3 regions of the Eoetvoesiella sp. genome follow, and region 3 is predicted to be linked to each of the others. Evidence: predicted binding sites of a transcription regulator. Region 3 holds the regulator's gene; each other region holds the start of a gene.
What was found. Region 3 encodes LexA, which represses DNA repair genes until DNA is damaged. Its sites were predicted from a motif close to ACTGTATNNNNATACAGT; they were not measured.

Region 1: the regulator LexA is predicted to act here: its motif matches at 3,810-3,827, upstream of recA (recombinase RecA).
Region 2: the regulator LexA is predicted to act here: its motif matches at 2,582-2,599, upstream of VNT00_RS04175 (PA0069 family radical SAM protein).

Annotation. Positions count from the first base shown of each region.
Region 1 covers NZ_DATMGA010000009.1:56,176-63,697, reverse strand. The annotation lists gene VNT00_RS01765 (MFS transporter) at 1-1,311, opposite strand, end outside; gene VNT00_RS01760 (sensor histidine kinase) at 1,556-2,998, opposite strand; gene VNT00_RS01755 (response regulator transcription factor) at 2,991-3,713, opposite strand; gene recA (recombinase RecA) at 3,909-4,994, shown strand; gene recX (recombination regulator RecX) at 5,035-5,643, shown strand; gene VNT00_RS01740 (LysR family transcriptional regulator) at 5,661-6,593, opposite strand; gene metE (5-methyltetrahydropteroyltriglutamate--homocysteine S-methyltransferase) at 6,856-7,522, shown strand, end outside.
Region 2 covers NZ_DATMGA010000014.1:171,682-179,203, forward strand. The annotation lists gene VNT00_RS04165 (nitrate reductase subunit alpha) at 1-529, opposite strand, end outside; gene VNT00_RS04170 (GNAT family N-acetyltransferase) at 783-1,304, opposite strand; gene VNT00_RS04175 (PA0069 family radical SAM protein) at 1,497-2,567, opposite strand; gene VNT00_RS04180 (cupin domain-containing protein) at 2,755-3,420, shown strand; gene VNT00_RS04185 (MFS transporter) at 3,473-4,708, shown strand; gene VNT00_RS04190 (DUF2789 domain-containing protein) at 4,718-4,978, opposite strand; gene VNT00_RS04195 (hypothetical protein) at 5,117-5,734, opposite strand; gene VNT00_RS04200 (MBL fold metallo-hydrolase) at 5,925-6,626, shown strand; gene VNT00_RS04205 (linear amide C-N hydrolase) at 6,781-7,522, shown strand, end outside.
Region 3 covers NZ_DATMGA010000018.1:56,650-64,171, reverse strand. The annotation lists gene VNT00_RS06040 (GMC family oxidoreductase) at 1-1,368, opposite strand, end outside; gene VNT00_RS06035 (AraC family transcriptional regulator) at 1,526-2,512, opposite strand; gene lexA (transcriptional repressor LexA) at 2,780-3,427, shown strand; gene lon (endopeptidase La) at 3,587-6,067, opposite strand; gene clpX (ATP-dependent Clp protease ATP-binding subunit ClpX) at 6,215-7,522, opposite strand, start outside.

The DNA.
Region 1 (7,522 bases), on a different contig from region 3:
GGGATCGGCCTTGGCCGGGTAGCCATGGCTGCGGATGGCTTCGGTCATCGACTTCTTGAGCTCCGCCGACTTGGCCGTGAATTCGGCCTTGCTCAGGCCCTTGCCCTCGAACGAGGTGAACACGTCGTTGCCAATCTTGGCCGTGGCCACCGTGCCCGCCGGCGCGGCCTGGTTGGCGTAGTTGACCGAGTTGCCGGCCATGAATGCCTTCAGGATGTCGCAGGAGCTGGTGAACGACGAGGTGCCCACCGGGTTGAACTGGAACGAGCAGGTGTTGGGGTCGGCGATGATGGTCACCGGCGCCGATGCCTGCGCGGCCTCGAGCGTGGGATTGGCGAAGTGGGTGATGCCCTTGAAGACGGGGAAGTAGGTAAGCGCGGCGATAAGGCAGCCGGCCATGATGATGGGTTTACGGCCGATGCGGTCGGACAGCGCCCCGAAGATCACGAAGAATGGCGTGCCGATGAGCAGGGCCAGCGCAATCATGATGTTGGCGGTGTTGGCGGTCAGGCCCAGAGTCTTGGTCAGGAAGAACAGGGCGTAGAACTGGCCCGTGTACCAGACGACGGCCTGGCCGGCGGTCAGGCCCAGCAAGGCCAGCAGCACGATCTTCAGGTTGCTCCATTTGCCGAACGAGTCCTTGAGCGGCGCCTTGGACTGCTTGCCTTCCTCTTTCATTTTGATGAAGGCGGGCGACTCGTGCAGGCGCATGCGGATCCAGACGGAAATCGCCAGCAGGATGGAGGAGATCAGGAAGGGAACGCGCCAGCCCCAGTCCAGGAAGGCTTGCTCGCCCAGCGCGCTGCGGATGCCCAGGATGAGCAGCAGGGACAGGAACAGGCCCATGGTCGCCGTGGTCTGGATCCAGCTCGTGTAGAAGCCGCGGCGGTTTTGCGGGGCATGCTCGGCCACGTAGGTTGCGGCGCCGCCGTATTCGCCGCCCAGCGCCAGACCTTGCAGCAGGCGCAGGACGATGAGGATGATGGGCGCGGCGAGGCCGATCGACCCGTACGAAGGCAGGACGCCGACCAGGAAGGTCGACAGGCCCATGATCAGGATGGTGATGAGAAACGTGTATTTGCGCCCGACCATGTCGCCCAGCCGGCCGAACACCAGCGCGCCGAAAGGACGCACGGCAAAGCCCGCGGCGAAGGCCAGCAGGGCGAAGATGAAGCCGGCCGTCGGGTTGACGCCGGAAAAGAAGTGCGCGGCGATGATGGCGGCCAGCGAACCGTACAGATAGAAGTCGTACCACTCGAAAACAGTGCCCAGCGACGAAGCGAAGATGACGCGTTTTTCTTCGGCCGTCATGGGGCGGTTGGTGGCGGCGGGTGCGCCGTTGGCGTGCTGCGGGCGCGGCGGAACTACCGTGCTGGATGAACTCATGTTGTCTCCTCTAAGGGATGGAACCTGTAGGCAGGCTTTGTGCTTTTGCTTTGGTTGTCCGCCTATCGGGCGGGGTAGGCACACAGTAGAAAACGTCGCTGACAGCAAACTGACGTGTGGCTGCCCGGATGTTATTTTTATGTAAAAATAGTAACTAATTATTATAATTCTATGTTGGAAAGCTTATCCGCAAGCACGTCGTTCCGGGCTGGCCGTTGCGCTGGCCCGGCTCTGCGAAGGCAATCGTGGCGCCGTGCTGTTCGGCGATTTCCTTGACGATGGCCAAACCCAGGCCGCTGCCGTCCACCGAGGTGCCGAGTATCCGGAAAAAACGATCGAATATCTGCTCACGGTACTCAGCGGGAATGCCGCTGCCCGAGTCCTCCACCTCGAGGCAAGGCGCGGGCGAATGGCCGACGCGCACGGTGACCCAGCCGTTTTCCGGCGTATAGAGCAGGGCGTTGTCGATGAGATTGCCCAGCATTTCGTCCAGCATCAGCGAGTCGCCGGCTATCCATACCGGGCCGGAGGCCGGCTCGAATCCCAGGTCGATGTTCTTGAGCATGGCCTGTTCGACCCAGCGGGCGGTTTGCGCTTGCGCGAGGGTATTGAGGTCGATGCGCTCGCTGGCATGGCGGGCGGGATTATCGACGCTTTCCGCGCGGGTCAGCGCCAGAAGCTGGTTGACCAGGCGCGTGGCGCGCTGCGATCCCTTGACCAACTGCTTCAGGCTGTCGTCGAGCTTTTCGGTGCTGTGTTCGCGCAGCGCAAGTTCGGCCTGCGTGCGCATGCCCGCCAAAGGCGTTTTCAACTGGTGGGCGGCGTTGGCGACGAACCGCCGCTGGGCTTGCGTGCTGGAGGCCAGGCGATGCAGCAAATCGTTCATGGCGGTGAGCAGCGGCGTGATTTCGGCGGGGGCCAGATCCTGTTCGATGGGCGAGAGATCGTTGGGCCGCCTGGCGCGTATGCGTTCCTGCAGCAGGGTCAGGGGTTCCAGGCCCTGCGTGAGCCCCAGCCCTGCCAGCAGAGCGGCCAGGGGCAGGACGATGAGCTGCGGCGTAAGCATGCCGGTCAATATTTCTTGCTGGAGGATGGCGCGCCTTTCGTTGGTTTGCGCGACGACGGTCAGGAAAGGGGTGCCGTTCGCGTCCTGGCCGCCCCAGGTGTAGGCGATGCGGACGCTTTGGCCGTCCAGGCTGTCGTTGAGGAAGCGGATCTTGTCTTTTTCGTAGGCCCAGTTGTCGGGCAGGGGGATGTGTGCGGTGCCGGCCAGCGAATGGCCGTTCGCGTCGCGGATTTCCCAGCGCGTGGGTTGCTCGTCTTCGCCGCGGAACACCGTGAGCAGGGTGGGCGAGAGCGAGAATCCGCCGTCGATGCGCGATTGCTCGATTTCGTGCTTGAGCGCGCGCAGGTGGTCGGTGAGCGTGCGGTCGTAGGGCGCGTTGGCGATGTTCTGCGCGATGAAGTAGGTGATGACGATGCCGATGGTCCACAGCAGGAAAAGAGGGCCGAACATCCAGATCAGGATCTGGCCCATCAGGCTTTTGTTGCGCGGGCGGCGCGCGCCACCCGCGGGCGCGGCGGCGCTGGGGGAATCGGGAGTGTCAGGCATTGAGCTTGGGCGGGATGGCGCTGGCGGGCGAACCGGTTTCGCCTTGCGAATTGTCGGGTTCCAGGCAATAGCCCAGCCCGCGCACCGTGACGATCTTCGCGCCGCTGGGCTCCAGTTTTTTGCGCAGTCGGTAGATGTAGACTTCGATGGCGTTGGTGGTGACCTCTTCGCCCCATTCGCACAGCAGGTCGACGAACTGGTTCTTGCTGATCATGCGGCCGCAGCGCGACAGGAATATTTCGAGCAGGCTGGTTTCGCGCGCCGAGAGTTCCAGGGGCTGGCCGTCGATACGGGCCGTGCGTCCGTTGAGGTCGAAGCTGAGCCGCTTGTGCCGCAGCAGCGTGGTGCTGTTGCCGGCGCTGCGGCGGGTCAGGGCGCGCACCCGGGCCTCGAGTTCGGACAGCGCGAAAGGCTTGGCCATGTAGTCGTCGGCGCCCAGATCCAGGCCCTTGACCCGCTGTTCGACGGTGTCGGAGGCGGTAAGTATGAGCACGGGCAGGGCGCTTTGGCGCTGGCGCAGTTGGCGCAGCACGGACAGGCCGCTGGTTTGGGGAAGGTCGAGGTCCAGGATGAGCAGATCGAAGGCTTGCAGCTGCAAGGCGGAATCGGCGCTGGAGCCGTCGTGCACCACGTCGACGGCATAGCCGTCGTAGCGCAGTGAACGGGAAAGTCCATCCGCAAGAATACTGTCGTCCTCGGCGATTAGAATACGCATGTCGGGCTGGCTGGCACAGGCAATGGTTGATGTCGGCCATTCTGGCATGCGGTTTTGGCGCAGGTCTAGTAAGGGTAAACGAGAAATATTGCTTTATCTGTGTATTTATACAGTATAATTTGGTGTGATAATTAACAGAACCGGGGTCGGGCTCCCGGTTCAAGCATTTACTACTCTTTAGCCAAGGATTCCTCAATGGACGACAAAACTAGCAAAGCCGCCGCCGCCGAACGCAACAAGGCGCTTGCTGCCGCCTTATCCCAAATCGAAAAGCAATTCGGCAAAGGTTCGGTAATGCGCTATGGCGACAACCAGGTCGAGCACGACATCAAGGTCGTGTCCACCGGTTCGCTGGGGCTCGATATCGCCCTGGGCGTGGGCGGCCTGCCGCGCGGCCGCGTCATCGAAATCTACGGGCCCGAGTCGTCTGGCAAAACCACGCTCACGCTGCAGGTCATCGCCGAAATGCAAAAAATCGGCGGCACTTGCGCGTTCATCGACGCCGAGCACGCGCTCGATGTCCAGTACGCCTCCAAGCTGGGTGTCAATCTGTCCGACCTGCTCATTTCCCAGCCCGACACCGGCGAGCAGGCCCTTGAAATCACCGATGCCCTGGTGCGCTCGGGCTCCGTCGACCTCATCGTCATCGACTCCGTGGCCGCCCTGGTGCCCAAGGCCGAAATCGAAGGCGACATGGGCGATTCCCTGCCGGGCCTGCAGGCCCGCCTCATGAGCCAGGCCCTGCGCAAGCTTACCGCCAACATCAAGCGGGCCAACTGCATGGTCATTTTCATCAACCAGATCCGCATGAAAATCGGCGTCATGTTCGGCAATCCCGAAACCACCACCGGCGGCAATGCCCTCAAGTTCTATTCCTCCGTCCGCCTCGACATCCGCCGCGTCGGCTCCATCAAGAAGGGCGACGAGGTCGTCGGCAACGAAACCCGCGTCAAGGTCGTCAAGAACAAAGTGGCGCCGCCGTTCAAGCAGGCCGAGTTCGACATCATGTATGGCGCGGGCATTTCGCGCGAGGGCGAAATCATCGACCTGGGCGTCCAGGCCAACATCGTCGACAAGGCCGGCGCCTGGTTCAGCTATGGCGGCACCCGCATCGGCCAAGGCAAGGACAACGCGCGCGAGTACCTCAAAGAGCATCCCGAAATGGCCATCGAAATCGAAAACCGCGTGCGCGAGCAAACCGGGGTCATCGCCCGCGCCATGACGGTACCTGCCGATTCCAACGCCTCCGACGATTCGCTCGAAGACGAGCTCGCCGAATAAGGCTGGGGCTGGGGCAAAAGGTTCGGGCAAGGCGGCGCATATGGGCTGGCACGATTCCCACGGCAGCTTCGGGGCCCGTCGGCGCGGCCGCCAGTCCGGCGGCGGGCAATCCGACTCCGACGATGGGTTCGAGCAAATGTCGCCCGCTCCCGCCCAACAGTCAACGGCCGGTGCGCCGGTTTCTGCGGCCGCCAGGCCCAACGGCCCGTCCCTAAAAATGCGGGCTGTGGGCTTTTTGTCGCGGCGCGAGCATTCGCGGGTCGAGCTGGCGCGCAAACTGGCCGCCCATGTCGACCCCGCCAATCCTCAAGAGCTCGAAGACGTGCTCAACGAGCTCGAGCGAGAAAACTGGCTTTCCAATACGCGCTTCGCGCAAAGCCTGGTGCATCGCCGCGCTTCCCGAAAAGGCGCGGCCCTGGTCGTGCAAGAACTGCGCCAGCACGGCCTGCCCGACGAGCACATCGCACAAATACGTAGCCAATTGCAAGAAACCGAGCTCGAGCGCGCCCGGGAGGTCTGGCAGCGCAAGTTCAACCGCGCGCCTGCTGATCGCGCCGACTATGCGCGGCAGTTCCGTTTCCTGGCCTCGCGCGGGTTCTCTCCCGATTGCCTGCGGCGCATATTGGGCGAGCTCGACGATTCCCGGTAAAGCCTTCATAGGGGCTGCTACCGTCCGCGTTCCTCGCGCACAGCCTTGATGCCGTCGAGGGTCTTGAAGCAGATCTCGCGGGCCTTGGCCATGAAGGCCTGCAAGTAAGGGGCGTCGGCGTCTTCCAGCCGGACAGCGGCGTACAGGGTGCGCCACACGCCATGTTCGCCCAAGTGGCATATGCGCAGCCAGCCCTGGTCCAGGTATTCAGTCAATGCCCAATTGGGCAGGGCCGCCACACCGCGCTGGCTGGCCACCAGTTGCGCAATGATCGGGGTCAGCTCGGCCTTGCGAATGCTGGCTGGCTCTACGCCCGCCGGATCCAGAAACGCCGTGTAGACATCCAGGCGCTGCTTGTCCACCGGGTAGGTAATCAGAACCTGGTCGGCCAGTTGCTCGGGCTGTATGTATTTGTATTGGGCCAACGGGTTGGCGGCTGCCACGGCTAGAACCAATTCGTAGCGGAACAGCGGCAGGTACTTGACCGCATCCAGGGCTTGCGGGTCCGAGGTGATCACTACATCCAGATCGCCGCGAAGCAGGGCGGGAAGCGGGGCAAACGAAAATGCCGCCGAAAGATCCAGGGTGACGTCCGGCCAGTCCTGCCTGAACGAGTCCAGGGACGGCATCAGCCATTGAAAACAGGAGTGGCATTCGATAGCCAGGTGCAGCCTTCCCGTGCGTCCCGCCGAAAGGCGCTGGAGTTCCCTTTCGGTTGCCTTGAGCTTGGGCAGTATGTCGTCGGCCAGCGCCAGGATGCGCAGCGCGGCGGTCGTCAGGCGGGCGGGGCGGGTGCGCCGGTTCAGCAAGGGGGTTTTCAGGCGCACCTCCAGGTCGCGCAACTGATGCGACAGCGCCGACTGCGTCACATGCAGGCGTTCGGCGGCGTCTTGCAGGCTGCCGGCTTCACGAATGGCGGTCAGGGTTTCAAGATGGCGGATTTCCAGCATGGCTCTGTGTTGCGAATAATCGCAAGTGAATTATTGATGTCGAAAAGGGCAAGGCCCCGTTCCGGATCCAGTCCCCCGCCTGAAGCCAGGTTCCGGCCCGGCGCCAAAAGCCTGGGCCTCAGGCCCGCGCCGCAGAGCCTGTGACCGGCGATCCTTAGCATGAGAATAACTCATTTTATAAATGTTGTATTTGATTTTGATTCATTAGCCACAGGTAGCACAATAATAACCACTAGAAATTTTCAACCATTTTGGATTTAGTGTGAGTATTTTTCATAATTTAGGTTTTCCCCGCATCGGCGCTCAGCGTGAACTGAAATGGGCGCTTGAAGCGTATTGGGCGGGCAAGAAGTCGCGGGACGAACTGCTGGAAGTGGGCCGCGAATTGCGCGCCCGCCATTGGGCCGTGCAGGCGCAGGCGGGTTCGGCGTTTGTGCCGGTGGGCGATTTCGCCTGGTACGACCATGTATTGGAATGGTCGACGCTGATTGGCGCCGTGCCGCCGCGCTTCGCCCAGCCTTCCGGCGAGCCCGTCGATCTCGATACGCTATTCAGGATGGCGCGCGGCCGCGCGCCGAGCGGCACGCCGGCGGCGGCCTGCGAAATGACGAAGTGGTTCGATACCAATTACCACTACATCGTGCCCGAGCTGGTGCCCGGCCAGACCTACCGCCTTGCCCGCGAGGATTTGTTCGAGCATATCCGCGAGGCCGCCGCGCTCGGCTACAAGGCCAAGCCCGTCATTCCGGGCCCCCTGACCTGGCTGTGGCTGGGCAAGGGCGATGCGTTCGCGGGCGGCGCCCAGGACGAAGGCAAGCTGGCGCTGCTGGATGCGCTATTGCCCGTGTATGTCGAGGTGCTGGTTCGCATCGCTCAACAGGGCGTGGAGTGGGTGCAGATCGACGAGCCCATTCTGGGCCTGGACTTGC
Region 2 (7,522 bases), on a different contig from region 3:
TGGTATGGATGTTGGCCGCGGCGATGAGTTCGTTGACTTCGTTCCAGTCGGAGCGCACGAAGCCGCCCAGGCCGCGGCGCTGCGTGTACGAGGCCCGCGCCTGAGCGTCGCCGACGATGGCGGCCCAGGCGTCCACCGGGGAAAGCGTGCGGCGTTTTTCGCGCCACAGCCGCAGCAGCGCGCTACGCACCAGTGGGTACTTGAGGCGATTGGCACTGTACAGGTACCACGAGTACGAGGCGCCGCGCGAACAGCCGCGGGGCTCGTGGTTGGGCATGTCGGGGCGGGTGCGGGGGTAGTCGGTTTGCTGCGTTTCCCAGGTGACGATTCCGCTTTTGACGTAGATTTTCCAGGAACAGGACCCGGTGCAGTTGACGCCGTGGGTGGAGCGCACGATTTTGTCGTGCTGCCAGCGCTTGCGGTAAGCGTCCTCCCATTTGCGGTCTTCCTGGATCGTCATGCCATGGCCTTCGGAAAACTGGGGCCTGGAAGTCGAGAAGTATTTGAGGCGGTCGACGAAGTGGCTCATGGGCGATTCTCCGAAATACCGCCGGGGACGGCGGCCGCGCTTGAAATGCAATGCAGGCAGACCATAGAAAGCTTCCTGTTGCTGAAGAGGCTTGGGCATGAAAAGCGCGGCAAGCATGGGAAGGCCGCAGCGTTTCCTTTTTCGGTGATCCAGCGTCGTGCCCATGATACGCTGACATCTTGAACTTGATCAACCTGGCAGCATCTACTTACATTTGAAAGGCAATCGATAATTTTCCCGACGGCGCGCAGCGCTAGTCTTCAGTCGGATGCGACGGTGAGCTCAGGATTTTCTGGTAGAAAACCAGATCCAGCCAGCGGCCGAATTTGTACCCGGCCTCTTTGATCGTGCCCGCGGGCTGGAAGCCAAGGTGTTGGTGCAGGGCGATGCTGGCTTCATTGGCGGCGTCTATGCCGCCCACCATCGTATGCACGTCCCGGGCGCCGGCTTCTTCGATCAGGCTGGCCAGAAGCCGCCTGCCCAGGCCCATGCCCCGGCACTCATGATGAACGTAGATGGAGTGCTCGACGCTGTATTTGTAGGCGGGCCAGGCGCGGAAGGTGCCGTATGTAGCGAACCCCAGCAGCTTGCCGTGTTCGTCTTCGAAGCCAAGCACGGGAAAGGCGTTGCGGCGCTTGGTTTCGAACCAGTCCTTCATGGTGGAGGCGGGACGGGGCCTGTAGTCGTACAGGGCGGTCGAATGAGCGATGGCGTGGTTGAGTATTTCCAGAATGGCGGCGGCGTGCCGCTCTTCCGTGCATTGGATCATCTGCATAGGTGGCTCTCCACAATTTCGGCTATTTTATGATGCGAAGGTTCGCTTGTTGCCGGATCGGTTTCTTGTCGTGAAATTGGAGGCTGAACCATCAACATGTGGCTGGCGGCGTCGCGAGATCCACTTCATGGCGTCTGAATTGTTGAGACATTGAGTGACGCGCCGGTCTTGTCGTCAAATGCCGACAAGACGCTAAAACAGCGTCAGTTGAGGGTGTTCCTCGGGCGGGCGGGAAAAAAGAGCGGTGTTCAATGGATGCCGGGCCTGGTTCAGCCCCGCTTTGGAGCAGGCCTTCTTGAAACGCTGCTCGAGAAGATCGGCAAATACGCCGGTTCCTTTCATCCTGGTTCTGAAATCGGAGTCGTAGACTTTGCTGCCACGCATCTGCTTGACCAGGTTCATGACATGGGCCTCCTTCAAGGGGTAGTGCGCGGCCAGCCATTCGCGAAACAGGTCGGCAATTTCCGAAGGCAGCCGCAACAAGACGTACGCGGCGCTTTTCGCCCCCACGTCTTTCGCGGTGAAAAGAATCTTTTCCATATCGTGGTCGGTAAGGAAGGGAATGACGGGCGCGACCATCACGCCCGTGGGAATGCCGGCTTCGCTCAGCACCCGGATGGCTTCCAGCCGCGCGCCCGGCGTGCTGGCGCGCGGCTCCAGCGTTCTGGCGATGGTTCTGTCCAACGATCCCACCGACATGAAGACGCGAACCAGATTCTTGCCGGCCATTCGGGCCAGCACTTCGATGTCCTGGGTCACGGATGCCGACTTGGTGGTAATGGCGACGGGATGGTTGAATTCTTCCATGACCGCCAAAATCGAAGCCGTGATCCGCAGCCGCCGCTCTATCGGCTGATAGGGGTCGGTGTTCGCGCCCAGGGCGATTAGCTTGGGCGTGTAGGATGGGTTGGACAATTCCTTGCGCAGCAAGTCGGCCGCATTGCCCTTGGCGTAGAGCCGGGTTTCGAAATCCAGTCCGGGCGAGTGGTTTAGATACGCATGAGTGGGACGCGCGTAGCAGTATATGCAGCCGTGTTCGCACCCCCTGTATGGATTGATGGACTGGTCGAAAGGAATATCCGGCGAATCGTTGCGGGCGATGATGGATTTGGCTTTCTCCATGGAAACCGTCGTAGCCGGCTTGGGCATGGTTTCCAGGTCGGCGTTATCCCATTCGTCATCGAACGATGCGCGCTGAAGCTGCTCGAAACGGGACGTTTTGTTCGAAACGCTGCCCCTGCCTTTGATTGGGGTTGGCTGCATGGTGTTTGCAAATTACTGTATAAATAAACAGTATATCGTGATGCCGTCGACGATGCAGGATCAAAATGTAAATACCTTGCCATTGCGACAGGAACTTGCGGTAAATAATGCCCGGCGGGCGGTCGACGTTGGGCGGTACCGGCTCAACTAAAATAGCAAGGATTCCCTCGCCAGTTCAAACGAGCCCATGCTTATCAATGCCGATTTTTCGCTTCGCGCCGTCGTGGCGCCGTCCCAGTACCAGTGGGTGCGCTCGCCGCAGTCGGGTGTTGAACGTGTCATGCTGGATCGGGTGGGTGGTGAAAAAGCCCGGGCGACCAGCATTGTCCGCTATGAGCCGGGCTCTTATTTCCCGCGCCACCATCATCCGGGTGGCGAAGAAATTCTCGTGCTGGCAGGTACCTTCTCAGAAGGAGATGCGCATTATCCGGCAGGCTGGTATATGCGCAGCCCACCAGACTCCAGCCACCAACCCTTCAGCGAGGAGGGGGCTGTCATCTTCGTCAAGCTCCGGCAAATGTCCGAAAGCGAGCGCCGCAGCGTGCGCATCAATACCCGGGATTCCTCTCTTTGGGTGGCAGAGCATGGGCGCGAATCCTGCCCGTTATTCGAGGGGCCGGGCGAGCAGGTTTCCATGGAGCGCCTGACGCCTGGCTCCCTTGTTTTCAATGGCTTCGTGGACGGCGCGGAAATGCTGGTAGTCGAAGGCAGCTTGAGCGAAGGCGAGCAGCGGTATGACTGCGGCAGCTGGATTCGGCTGCCGCCCGGCCATTATCCCGGCTTCGTTGCGGGCAATGCCGGCGCAACCATTTATCTCAAGATCGGACATCTTGCTATGAGCCACCGACCTTGAATGTGAGCTATCCTGCCTTTTACGAAGGGCTTTTCAAATTACTTTGACACTCATGGCAGAAAACAATATAGGTACGATGGGCGACGCTTCGGACGAGCTGCCCGTAAAAATCCAGAGCGGAAACATCTGGCGACTTTCCATTGCGCAGGCGCTGGCCGGCGCGAACTCGGTGGTGGTCTATGCCACCGGCGCCATTGTCGGCGACATGCTGGCTCCCTCGCCCATGCTGGCCACCCTGCCTATTTCGATTTTCGTGGTGGGGATGGCGGTGTGCACCTTGCCCGCGGGGGCGGTTGCCAGGCGGCACGGACGGCGAACCGCCTTCCTGGCCGGAACCGGGGCCGGTGTGCTGGCCGGGCTGGTGGCCATGCTTGCCGTTGTCATGGGCTGGTTCTGGCTGTTTTGCCTGGCGACGTTCTTTGGTGGAGCCTACGCGGCCGTGGTGCTGTCCTTCCGCTTTGCGGCGGCCGATGGCGTAGCACCGGACCGGCGAGCGCGCGCATTATCGCTGGTCATGGCCGGAGGTGTCGTGGCAGGGGTCGTGGGTCCCCAGCTTGTGACCTGGACGATGAATCTATGGCCGCCCTATATGTTCGCCGCCACGTTTCTGGCACAAGGCGCCGTCGCCGCGGTGTCGGCGTTCATTCTGCTGGGCGTTCGCCTGCCCATGCCCAGCCCGGCAGATCTGGCGGGAGGCCGGCCGCTTGCGATGATTGCGCGGCAGCCGCGCTTCATTGCCGCGGTCATCAGCGGCGCGGTTGCTTATTTGCTGATGAACTTCCTTATGACGGCAGCGCCGCTGGCGATGCACATGTGCGGCCACTCGCAGGAGTCCGCTAACGTGGGGCTGCAATGGCATGTCATCGCCATGTTCGGGCCAAGCTTTTTTACGGGCAGCTTGATCAAGCGCTTCGGGGCGGGGCGAGTAGCGACCGTGGGCCTGCTGCTGACCGGGCTTTCCGCTGCCGTGGGGCTGGCGGGCATCGACATTGCGCATTTCTGGGCAACGCTGATCCTGCTTGGGTTGGGCTGGAACTTCGGATTCCTTGGCGCTTCGGCGCTGGTTCTGGAATGCCACCGGCCGGAGGAAAAGACACGGGTTCAGTCCCTCAACGATTTCATCGTCTTCGGCTTGATGGCCCTGGGGTCTTTCTCTTCGGGAGGCTTGCTTAGCGCTTATGGGTGGGACATGGTGCTTTGGGTGTCCTTCGTGCCGCTGGCCCTGGCGGTCGTGGCGCTTGCGGTGGCTTTGAGCAAAAAGTCGTCCGCGTTCGCGGAACAAGGGTAAGCCTTCTTATTATTTATGGCTCGTGCCGGCCTTGACGGCATCTTCGTGTAGGGACTCGTTAAGTTGGTCTACCACGATCGCCCATTCTGCATCTTCCTTGATTTCCTCGGTCAGGAATTGCCGCTGGGCGTTGTTCCAATATGGCGCGTCCGCCAGCCCGACGTCGGCTGGCAACTGGTGGGTAGCGATGAACTGCGCAATGGCCGCCGGGTCGGCGTCGAGTCCGAGCTGAAGAAACAGATTGGTCATGCGCGGGGTCGTGTCGTCCATAGTTGTTCTCCTGGATCGGATTGACAAGAAATTGATGGGTAAAGCGACAAAGTAACGCAGCAGGTCGTTCAGCGCACTATATACCATACCCCGTTGCATGCCTCGTCATGGCGCCTTTGGCCATGTTTCGTGGCCGGTTTATTGCTTATGGGCGTTTCGCAGCCACTGCGTGTAAGCCGAGCGGGTGGCGGCAGAGACGGATTCCAGCACTTTTTGATACTTGACCTGGTGCCGCAGCATCAGCCGCGCGTCGGCCACATTGCGGGACTTGCAGTACCAATGGCAGCTGTGCTGCAACAGGTACAGTTCGGCCGAGAGCTGATAGGCGCGGTCTTTGGCATTCCATTGGCCTTCGTTGTCCACCACATGGCGCAGGCCGGTGGCGTGGATGCGCAGCAGGCTGCGGAAATCCCGCGTCAGAGCGGGAAGGAAATACTCGGCATAAGGCACGCAGAACGAAAGCGCCCCCATGCAGGTTGCCTGCGCGCTTTCCTTTTGCATGGTGTCGGCCAGCGATTGCACCTGTGCTGCCACCGCGCGCTCGGTTTGGGCGAAGGTTTCCAGGACCTGGATCTGCCGCGCTTCATCCGCCTCGTGGATGGCGCGGGTATAGCCTTGAGTGAGGGTTTCCATATGCCGCTCGAGCTGCAGGCTGCTTAAATGGCGCCCGAGCAGGGCAATATGCATGCGTTGGTAACGTTGACACAGCACCCACCATGCTGCGACGATGATCAATAAGACTAATGCGCTGTTCATTGTTCTCGTATTTTTCGAGTGGGGGCGGGGTAGATCCGCCACCATATTTTCCGCCCCGCCTGGCGCCCGGCTTCCGCAGGCACATCCGATGACATTCAAGCTGCCCGGACTTGCGGCCTGCCATAGCAAATTTTATTATAAGTTCATGCCTAAAGAATCTATATGAGGCAGAATTCTCTGTGGGGGGAATATGCTGTTTCGCCAATTTTTCGATCATGCTTCAAGCACCTATACCTACTTGATCGCCAGCTCGCGGGGGCGCGAGGCAGTGATCATCGATCCGGTGAAAGAGCAGGTAGCCCAATACCTGACCGCCATCGAACAGCTTGGCCTGCGCCTTGTAAAGGCCATCGATACCCATACGCACGCCGATCACATAACCGGGCTTGGCGACCTGCGCGAACGAACCGGCTGCCTGTCCATCATGGGCGAGTACACCAAGGCGGATTGCGTCTCGTGCCGGGTGACCGATGGAGAAGTTCTCGATACGGACGGCATCAGGCTGCAGGCGCTGTACACGCCGGGGCATACCAGCGAATCGTTCAGTTTCGTGCTTGCGCCCGATGCTCCCGTTGCCGTGTTCAGCGGCGATGTGCTGATGATCCGCGGCACCGGCCGCACGGACTTCCAGAACGGCGATCCCGGCAAGTCCTGGGACTCCATCACCCGAACCTTGTTTGCCTTGCCCGACGATACGACCCTGTATCCTGCGCACGACTACAAAGGATGGACGTCATCCAGCATCGGCGAGGAGCGCCGCTTCAATCCCCGTCTGGCCGGCAAGACCCGCGAGCAGTATATCGAGATCATGAACAACCTCGACCTGCCGGATCCGAAGATGATGGACGTGGCCATCCCGGCCAATCTTGCCTGCGGGCTCGATGCCGGCTGATCCCGCCTTGGCTTTGCCGGGTTGAATCGTTTGCGTATACTGCGGCTACATGCTGGATTCGAAGCACTGTCATCACGCTTATCTGGATGGTCGTATGCTCCTGAAAACTTATTCCGTCGCGGCGTTTTGTACCGCCGTATTGGCTTGCGCCAGCATGCTCGCCGCTTCGGCGCAGGCCTGCACCCGCTTTGTCTACCATGGCGCGGGTGACGAGGTCATTACAGCGCGTTCCATGGACTGGAAAACGGATGTCGGGACGAATCTGTGGGTGTTCCCGCGCGGCATGCACCGTTCCGGCGAGGCGGGGCCGAACTCGGTTCGATGGGTCTCCAAATACGGCAGCGTAATCGCTTCCGGCTACGATATTTCCACCACGGACGGCATGAACGAAGCCGGCCTGGTCGCCAACGTGCTCTGGCTGGTGGAGTCCTCGTATCCGGAGTACGACGGCACGGCCCCTGGCTTGTCGATTGCCGCCTGGGCGCAGTACGTGCTTGATAACTTTGCCACCGTCCAGGCCGCGGTGGATGCGTTGCAGAAGCAGCCCTTTACCCTGGTGACCGATAACGTGCCGGGCGAAAAGCGGCTTGCCACCCTGCATCTTTCGCTTTCGGATGCATCGGGCGACAGTGCGATCATTGAATACATCGACGGCAAGCAGGTCATTCATCACAGCCGCGACTATCAGGTAATGACCAACTCGCCGATCTTTGAAAAACAGTTGGCCATGGAGGAGTACTGGAAGCAGATCGGCGGGACCGTCATGCTGCCCGGCACGAACCGCGCCGCCGACCGCTATGCGCGCGCCATGTTCTATGTGAACGCCATTCCGAAAAGCACGAGCGAGGTCGAATCGATCGCCAGCGTTTTTTCTGTGATCCGCAATGTTTCGGTTC
Region 3 (7,522 bases):
GGCATCGGGATCGAGGGAGCGCAATTCAACCCTGCCATGACTCTTGGGTCTTACCAATCCCGGCGCAATGGCCCAGCACGAAGCCGGCGGAGCATAGCGCTTGGCGATGACCGGACTCGCGTAGGGAAGCTGAATATGGACCGGATACAGATCGGGCGTGTCCAGTTCGGAGTGGCTCTTGGCGAAAAACATGGAGTCCGCCCCGCTATTCGTCATCGGCAGCGGGTTCTTGTATTCCCATATACAGCCGCCCAACAATATGTGATCCTGCAGATTCCTGCCAACCCCCGGAAGATGGTTTGAAACGCGCAGCCCCAAAGGTTTCAAGAGCGTTTCATCTCCCACGCCGGACAGCATCAGCACCTTGGGCGTGTTGATGGCCCCCATCGACAGCACTATCTCCCGAGCGGCTTCGATTTCAAGCAAGCGGCCTTGCCAGCGCAACTGCACACCCGTGGCACGAGTCCCCCGGAAAACCAACCGATCGACGCAGGCTTCCGTCAGCACGGTCAAGTTTGGGCGATCCATCAGAGGATGGAGAAAAGCGGACGGCACATTACGGCGCCGGCCATTTTCTATATTCTGATTCAGCAAGGCTGCGCCCGACGAGCCTTCCATCAACGCGCCGTTCGCGTCATCAAACCGTGCTATCCCTGCATTTCCGGCGGCGTCCAGCAACGCGACAGCACAGGCGTTCGGATTTTGCGCTGGCTGAACCCAGAAAGGGCCTCCCCGTCCTCGACGCTTCGGATCCTGAACTCCCTGCCAATTTTCCAACCGCTTGTATATATCCAGGATCGCTTCGTAGCCCCATGCCGAATCGCCGGACTCGGCATGCCAGAACTCAAAGTCATTGCGATGGCCTCGCGCATAATTGCAGGCATTGATGCTGCTGCCGCCGCCCAGGACCCTGCCGGTATCCATTGCCATCCGGCGGCCAAGCAGCCCCGCCTGTGGTTCCGAGATGTCTTTCCAGTCGCGTGCCGTGCCAAGGTTCGTGAACCACGCCGCCGGCTGGATCACGCTGTCGACCTGATCGGATCCGCCGGCCTCGAGCAAGAGCACCCGTGAACGGCCATCTTCCGCCAATCGCCCCGCCACTACGCTGCCGGCGGATCCCGAGCCGCAAACGATGTAGTCGTACTGTTTGCGCAGAGCATTGGCCAGCGCCTTCTGGTTGCGCTGCACGCGCTGCGCGTGATCCGCTAGTTCACCTGCATAAGCACTACTCAGCCCCAAGCCGGCCACCAATGTCAGAAAAGCCCTTCGGCCAATGCGCCCATTCATCAGGGCTCGCTCCCAGAAATCGAGCCGCTCCCCTTGAGCGATCGACAGCGTGGGCATTTTTGTATCGCGCGCATGTCTCATTCCAGCTCCTCGTCATTACCAGTCTGCTCGGCTCATCCACCTTGCGGTGTGCCGGTTGTTTTCGTAATGATGAAAGGACTGCGATGCGGCGACTATCGGCTTTCGGCCAATTGCTACGGTTCCTGGCCAGAATGTGCCGCCAAGCCCAAAGAGGATCTTAGAGTATTGATCGGGCGCGAGTCTGTGATGGCGACTCGCCGAAGCGGCGGCGGTACCGCAGATGGAATTCGCCAAGATGGTTGAATCCGCATTCAAGCGCGGCTTGCACTATCGTGGTATCGGACATGGTGCCGTTGCGCAATAGCTCGTGCACGCGCTGCAAACGCAACTCCATAAGATAGCGCATGGGCGTCGTCTGACCTGCGCAATGGAAGGCGCGCGACAGGGAGCGGACGCTGCAACCGACTGCCCGCGCAACATCCAGCAGGGCAATCGACTCTCGCCAATGCGCCTCCATATACGCGCAAGCACGACGATACTCGCGCGGCACGAGAGGAGCCGGGCTACGGTGCAGTTCCTCGCTGTAGTTATGACGGGCTGAGTTCAATAAATGCAATACCAGCACGTCCTCCAGCCCTCCCGCAAGCCTGTCCGGCAAGCAAGACTCGGAATCGGACAAGCTTGCAATCAAATAGGTCAACAGATCCATCCAGCGTTGCGACGCGGCTCCTTCGAGAGCATTGGCACAGAATCGCACCGGCTTCGTCCCTTGGTGCCCCAATAGCTCCCAGCACAGCGCATCGATCCGATGCTGCGAAAAATTCAGCTTCAAGACCTCGGCCTGCCTGCTGTACCGGAAAACAGGGCTATCTCCTTCGACAGCCAGCACCGAAGATCCAGGACCTCCCCCCGATTCGCCAGTGCTATTACGTTGCAGCATACGCCCGGCAAGGACGGTGGTGACAAGCAGCGAGCCACCCAAACCTTCCGGGCAAACCTCGATATCGTGGCCATAACCCAGCATGGATAACGCTAACGGCCCCCACTTCGCTGTATGGACGCTGACCGTGCCGCATGTGTTTTTGTGCGATGAACTGAGCTTCCAGGAAAAAGGGGCGTATAGCCGTTCGATGACGGAGCGAGCGGCATCAAGATCCTGCGTTTGCATCAAAAGATATTTCGCGGGAAGTCGCTGCGACGGCATGTTATGCACCTGGCTGTCCAAGAACCAAAGCCGGCAAATGCGGCCTCTAAGCTGGAAAGTTTTTTACTATTATGTCAATAATTTTTCATAAATGTCAATTAATTCGCTTTTATCTTTTTATTGACGAAACCGATGCCCATGGGAAGGTCCGGACTTACCCCGCAGGAAACTCCACTTCAAGTCTCGACGGAAAGCCTTGCATTTCGGTATCGCTTGCGGCAGAATCATGACTGTACAAATACACAGTCACCGTATATCGCGCAAACCATGGCCACCAAGCTTACCGAGCGTCAGCAGCAAATCCTGGATATCATCCGCAGCGAAATCCAGCGTACCGGCTTTCCGCCCACGCGAGCCGAAATCGCCCGATCCTTGGGCTTCAAGTCGGCCAACGCCGCCGAAGACCACCTCAAGGCCCTGGCGCGCAAAGGCGCCATCGAACTCACCGCCGGCGCATCGCGCGGCATCCGCCTGGTGGGCGAGCCCGCCGCTTCCGCACCGCCGCCCTCTCCCAGCCTGCTCGAACAGCTTCTTTTGCCCATCGTGGGCCGTGTCGCGGCCGGCAGCCCTATCCTGGCGGCCGAGCATGTCGAACGTGAAATCGGCGTCGAGCCGGCGCTTTTCAGCCAGACCCCCGACTACCTGCTGCGGGTGCGCGGCCTCAGCATGCGCGATGCCGGCATTCTCGACGGCGACCTCCTCGCCGTCAAAAAAACCGCCGAGGCCCGCAACGGCCAAATCGTGGTCGCCCGCATCGGCGACGAAGTCACGGTCAAAAGGCTGTCCAAATCGGGCAGCCAAATCCAGCTCCTGCCCGAGAACCCCGATTTCTCTCCAATACTCGTCAGCGCCGGCGACGACTTCTCGCTGGAAGGCATTGCCGTCGGCCTTATCCGGACCACGCCGCTGCACTAACTAGCCAGTGGCGGCCTGCAACTTCGCAGCTCCGCCACCTTTTACCGTGCTTCCACCTGTCTTCCAATAAAAAAACGCCTCACAACCGGTGTTAAATCGGTCGTGAGGCGTTTTTACTGTGTCCCAAGGGGTTGAGGCAGGCCTGGCCTGCCTGCCGTCTTAGTGCTTCATGACTCCTTCGGAGGAAGAAGGCTCATCCGTCTTTTTGGCGTTGGCCACCGACTCGGCGGCCAGCCGCGCGACTTCCTCGTCGGACAACGGTGTGGGCATGTGCTGCAGCGCCACTTCCAGAACCCGGTCGATCCAGCGCACCGGAATGATTTCGAGGTGGTTCTTGACGTTGTCGGGAATCTCGGCCAGATCCTTGACGTTTTCCTCGGGAATCATCACGGTCTTGATGCCGCCGCGGTGCGCCGCCAACAGTTTTTCCTTGAGGCCGCCAATGGGCAGGACTTCGCCGCGCAGGGTGATTTCGCCCGTCATGGCGACGTCGGAGCGCACCGGGATTCCGGTAAGCGCCGACACCATGGCCGTGGTGATGGCAATACCCGCCGACGGACCGTCCTTGGGGGTGGCCCCTTCGGGAAAGTGCACGTGCAGATCGCGCTTTTCGAATGCGGTATTGGCAATGCCCCAGCGCTGAGCCCTGGAGCGGACCACCGTGCGGGCCGCCTCGACCGATTCTTTCATGACGTCGCCCAGCGAGCCGGTGCGCAGCACCACGCCCTTGCCCGGCATGTCGGCGACCTCGATGGTGAGAAGATCGCCGCCCACTTCGGTCCAGGCCAGGCCGGTAACCTGCCCCACCTTGTTCTCTTTTTCGGCCATGCCGAAATTGTAGCGGCGCACGCCCAGGTAGTCGGCCAGGTTCTCGGCGGTGACGACCTCGGCCTGGCCCGGCTCGACGACGGCCCCTTTGCGGGCACGGACAGCCGATGCGGAGGGATTGGTTTCGAGCGTCTTCTTGACGACCTTGCGGCAGATTTTGCTCATTTCGCGCTCGAGCGCCCGCACGCCCGCCTCGCGGGTGTAATAGCGCACGATATCGCGAATCGCCGACTCCTCGATCTGCATCTCGCCTTCGCGCACACCGTTGTTCTTCATGAGCTTGGGCAGCAGATGGTCGAACGCGATATGCACTTTTTCATCTTCGGTGTAGCCCGAAAGACGAATGACTTCCATGCGGTCGAGTAGGGCCGGCGGGATGTTGAGCGTGTTGCTGGTGGCCACGAACATGACGTCGGACAGATCGAAATCGACCTCGATGTAGTGATCCTGGAACGTGTGGTTTTGTTCCGGATCGAGCACCTCGAGCAGCGCCGAAGACGGATCGCCGCGGAAATCGGCGCCCATTTTATCGATCTCGTCGAGCAGGAACAGCGGATTGCGAACCGCCACCTTGGACATGTTCTGCAGGATCTTGCCCGGCATGGAGCCGATATAGGTGCGGCGATGGCCGCGGATCTCGGCTTCGTCGCGTACGCCGCCCAGGGCCATGCGCACGAACTTGCGGTTCGTGGCGCGGGCGATGGACTGCCCCAGCGAGGTCTTGCCCACGCCCGGAGGCCCCACCAGGCACAGGATGGGCGCCTTCAGCTTGTCGACGCGCTGCTGCACGGCCAGGTATTCGATGATGCGTTCCTTGACCTTTTCCAGGCCGTAGTGATCGGCGTTGAGCACTTTGTCGGCATTGGAAATGGAATTGTTGATGCGGCTTTTCTTGCGCCACGGCAGGCCGATGAGCGTATCGATATAGTTGCGCACCACGGTGGCTTCGGCCGACATGGGCGACATGAGCTTGAGCTTTTTAAGCTCGGACTCGGCCTTCTTGAGCGCTTCCTTGGGCAACTGGGCGGCCTGGATCTTTTTTTCGAGCTCTTCGATGTCGGCGCCTTCTTCGCCCTCGCCCAGTTCTTTCTGGATGGCCTTGACCTGCTCGTTCAGGTAGTAGTCGCGCTGGCTTTTCTCCATTTGCTTCTTGACCCGGCCGCGAATGCGCTTCTCGACCTGGAGAATGTCGATTTCGGACTCGAGTTGCGACAGCAGATTCTCGAGGCGCTCGGAGGTGCCGGTGATTTCAAGCATTTTCTGCTTTTGCTCGAGCTTGAGCGGCAGATGCGCGGAAATGGTGTCCGCCAGGCGGCCGGCATCGTCGATGCCGCTCAGCGAGGTGAGGATTTCCTGGGGGATTTTTTTGTTGAGCTTGACGTATTGCTCGAACTGGGTGACCACCGTGCGGCGCAGGGCCTCGGATTCGGCACCCTGCTGGCCGTCGGGAGCGACCGGCGAAACATTGGCCGTGAAATGCGTTTCGGCCTCGGTGACGCTATTGATGCGGGCGCGCTGCAGGCCTTCGACCAGCACCTTGACCGTGCCGTCGGGCAGCTTGAGCATTTGCAGAATACTGGCAGCGCAACCGATGTCGTAGAGATCGTCGGGCGTGGGGTCGTCCTTGCTGGCCGATTTTTGCGCCACCAGCATGATGTTGTTGCCCGCCTCCATGGCCATTTCCAGCGCCTTGATGGAACGGGGACGGCCGACGAACAAAGGAATCACCATGTGCGGAAACACCACCACATCACGCAAGGGCAACAGGGGCAAGTCCATGGCTTCGGAAGAAAGAATCGGGCTCGCAGGCATAGAAATTTCCTTAAAAAACGCTGCTTTAGAAACGAAAGGGAAGCTTGAGCCTCCCTTTCGTATTGCTACATACCGGTGTACTTGGCGACGATGTGGAAAATTTCAAGGTGTCGCATCGATAAACCCGTTTATCCAGAAAGTGAATCCTTAAGCGGCGGCGTCCTTCAGCTTGGGCACGTCGGACTTTTTATTGCCGGACGGCGACTCTTGTGCTTCGTCGTCGGCGTAAATAAGCAGGGGAACACCCTTGCCCAGGACGGCGTTTTCGTCGAGAACCACTTGTTTGACATTCTTCAGGGAAGGAAGTTCATACATGGTGCCAAGCAAGGACTGCTCGACGATGGAACGCAGGCCGCGAGCGCCTGTGCGCCGCTTCAGGGCGCGCTGCGCAATGGCGGAAAGCGCCGCCGGACGCACGTCAAGTTCGACGTCTTCCATTTCGAACAGCTTCTGGAACTGCTTGATCAGGGAGTTCTTGGGTTCGGTAAGGATGCGAACCAGGGTTTCTTCCTGCAGTTCTTCCAGAGTGGCAACCACCGGCAAACGCCCGACCAGTTCGGGGATGAGACCAAACTTGATGAGGTCTTCGGGTTCGACTTCGGCGAACAGCTCGCCCACGCCCCGTTCGGACTTGGCATTGACCGAGGCCGAGAAACCGATGCCGGATTTTTCGGTGCGGTCGCGGATGACCTTGTCCAGTCCGTCGAAGGCGCCGCCGACGATGAAGAGGATATTGGTGGTGTCGACCTGCACGAAGTCCTGGTTGGGGTGCTTGCGCCCGCCCTGCGGAGGCACCGAGGCCACCGTGCCTTCGATGAGCTTGAGCAGCGCCTGCTGAACGCCCTCGCCCGAAACGTCGCGGGTGATGGAGGGGTTGTCGGACTTGCGCGAGATTTTATCGATTTCGTCGATGTAGACGATGGCCCGCTGCGCTTTCTCGATGTCGTAGTTGCAGTTCTGCAGCAGCTTCTGGATGATGTTCTCGACGTCTTCCCCGACGTAGCCCGCTTCGGTCAGCGTAGTGGCGTCGGCCATGACGAAGGGAACGTCCAGCATGCGGGCCAGCGTCTGGGCGAGCAGCGTCTTGCCCGAACCGGTGGGCCCGATGAGCAGGATGTTGCTTTTGGAAAGCTCGACTTCGTCGCCCTTGACTTCGCCATAGCGGATCCGCTTGTAGTGGTTGTAGACCGCCACAGCCAGATTGCGCTTGGGAGTGTCCTGGCCTATGACGTAGCCGTCCAGGAAAGCCTTGATTTCCTGCGGCGTGGGCAGTTCGTTGCGAATTGCATCGCGAGCCGCCTCTTGTGTTTCCTCGAGAATGATATTGGTGCATAGATCAATACATTCGTCGCAGATGAACACATCGGGCCCAGCAATCAATTTACGAACTTCGTGCTGGCTTTTATTGCAAAACGAGCAGCGCAACACCTTTTCGTCTGCTGATCCTTTTTTTTC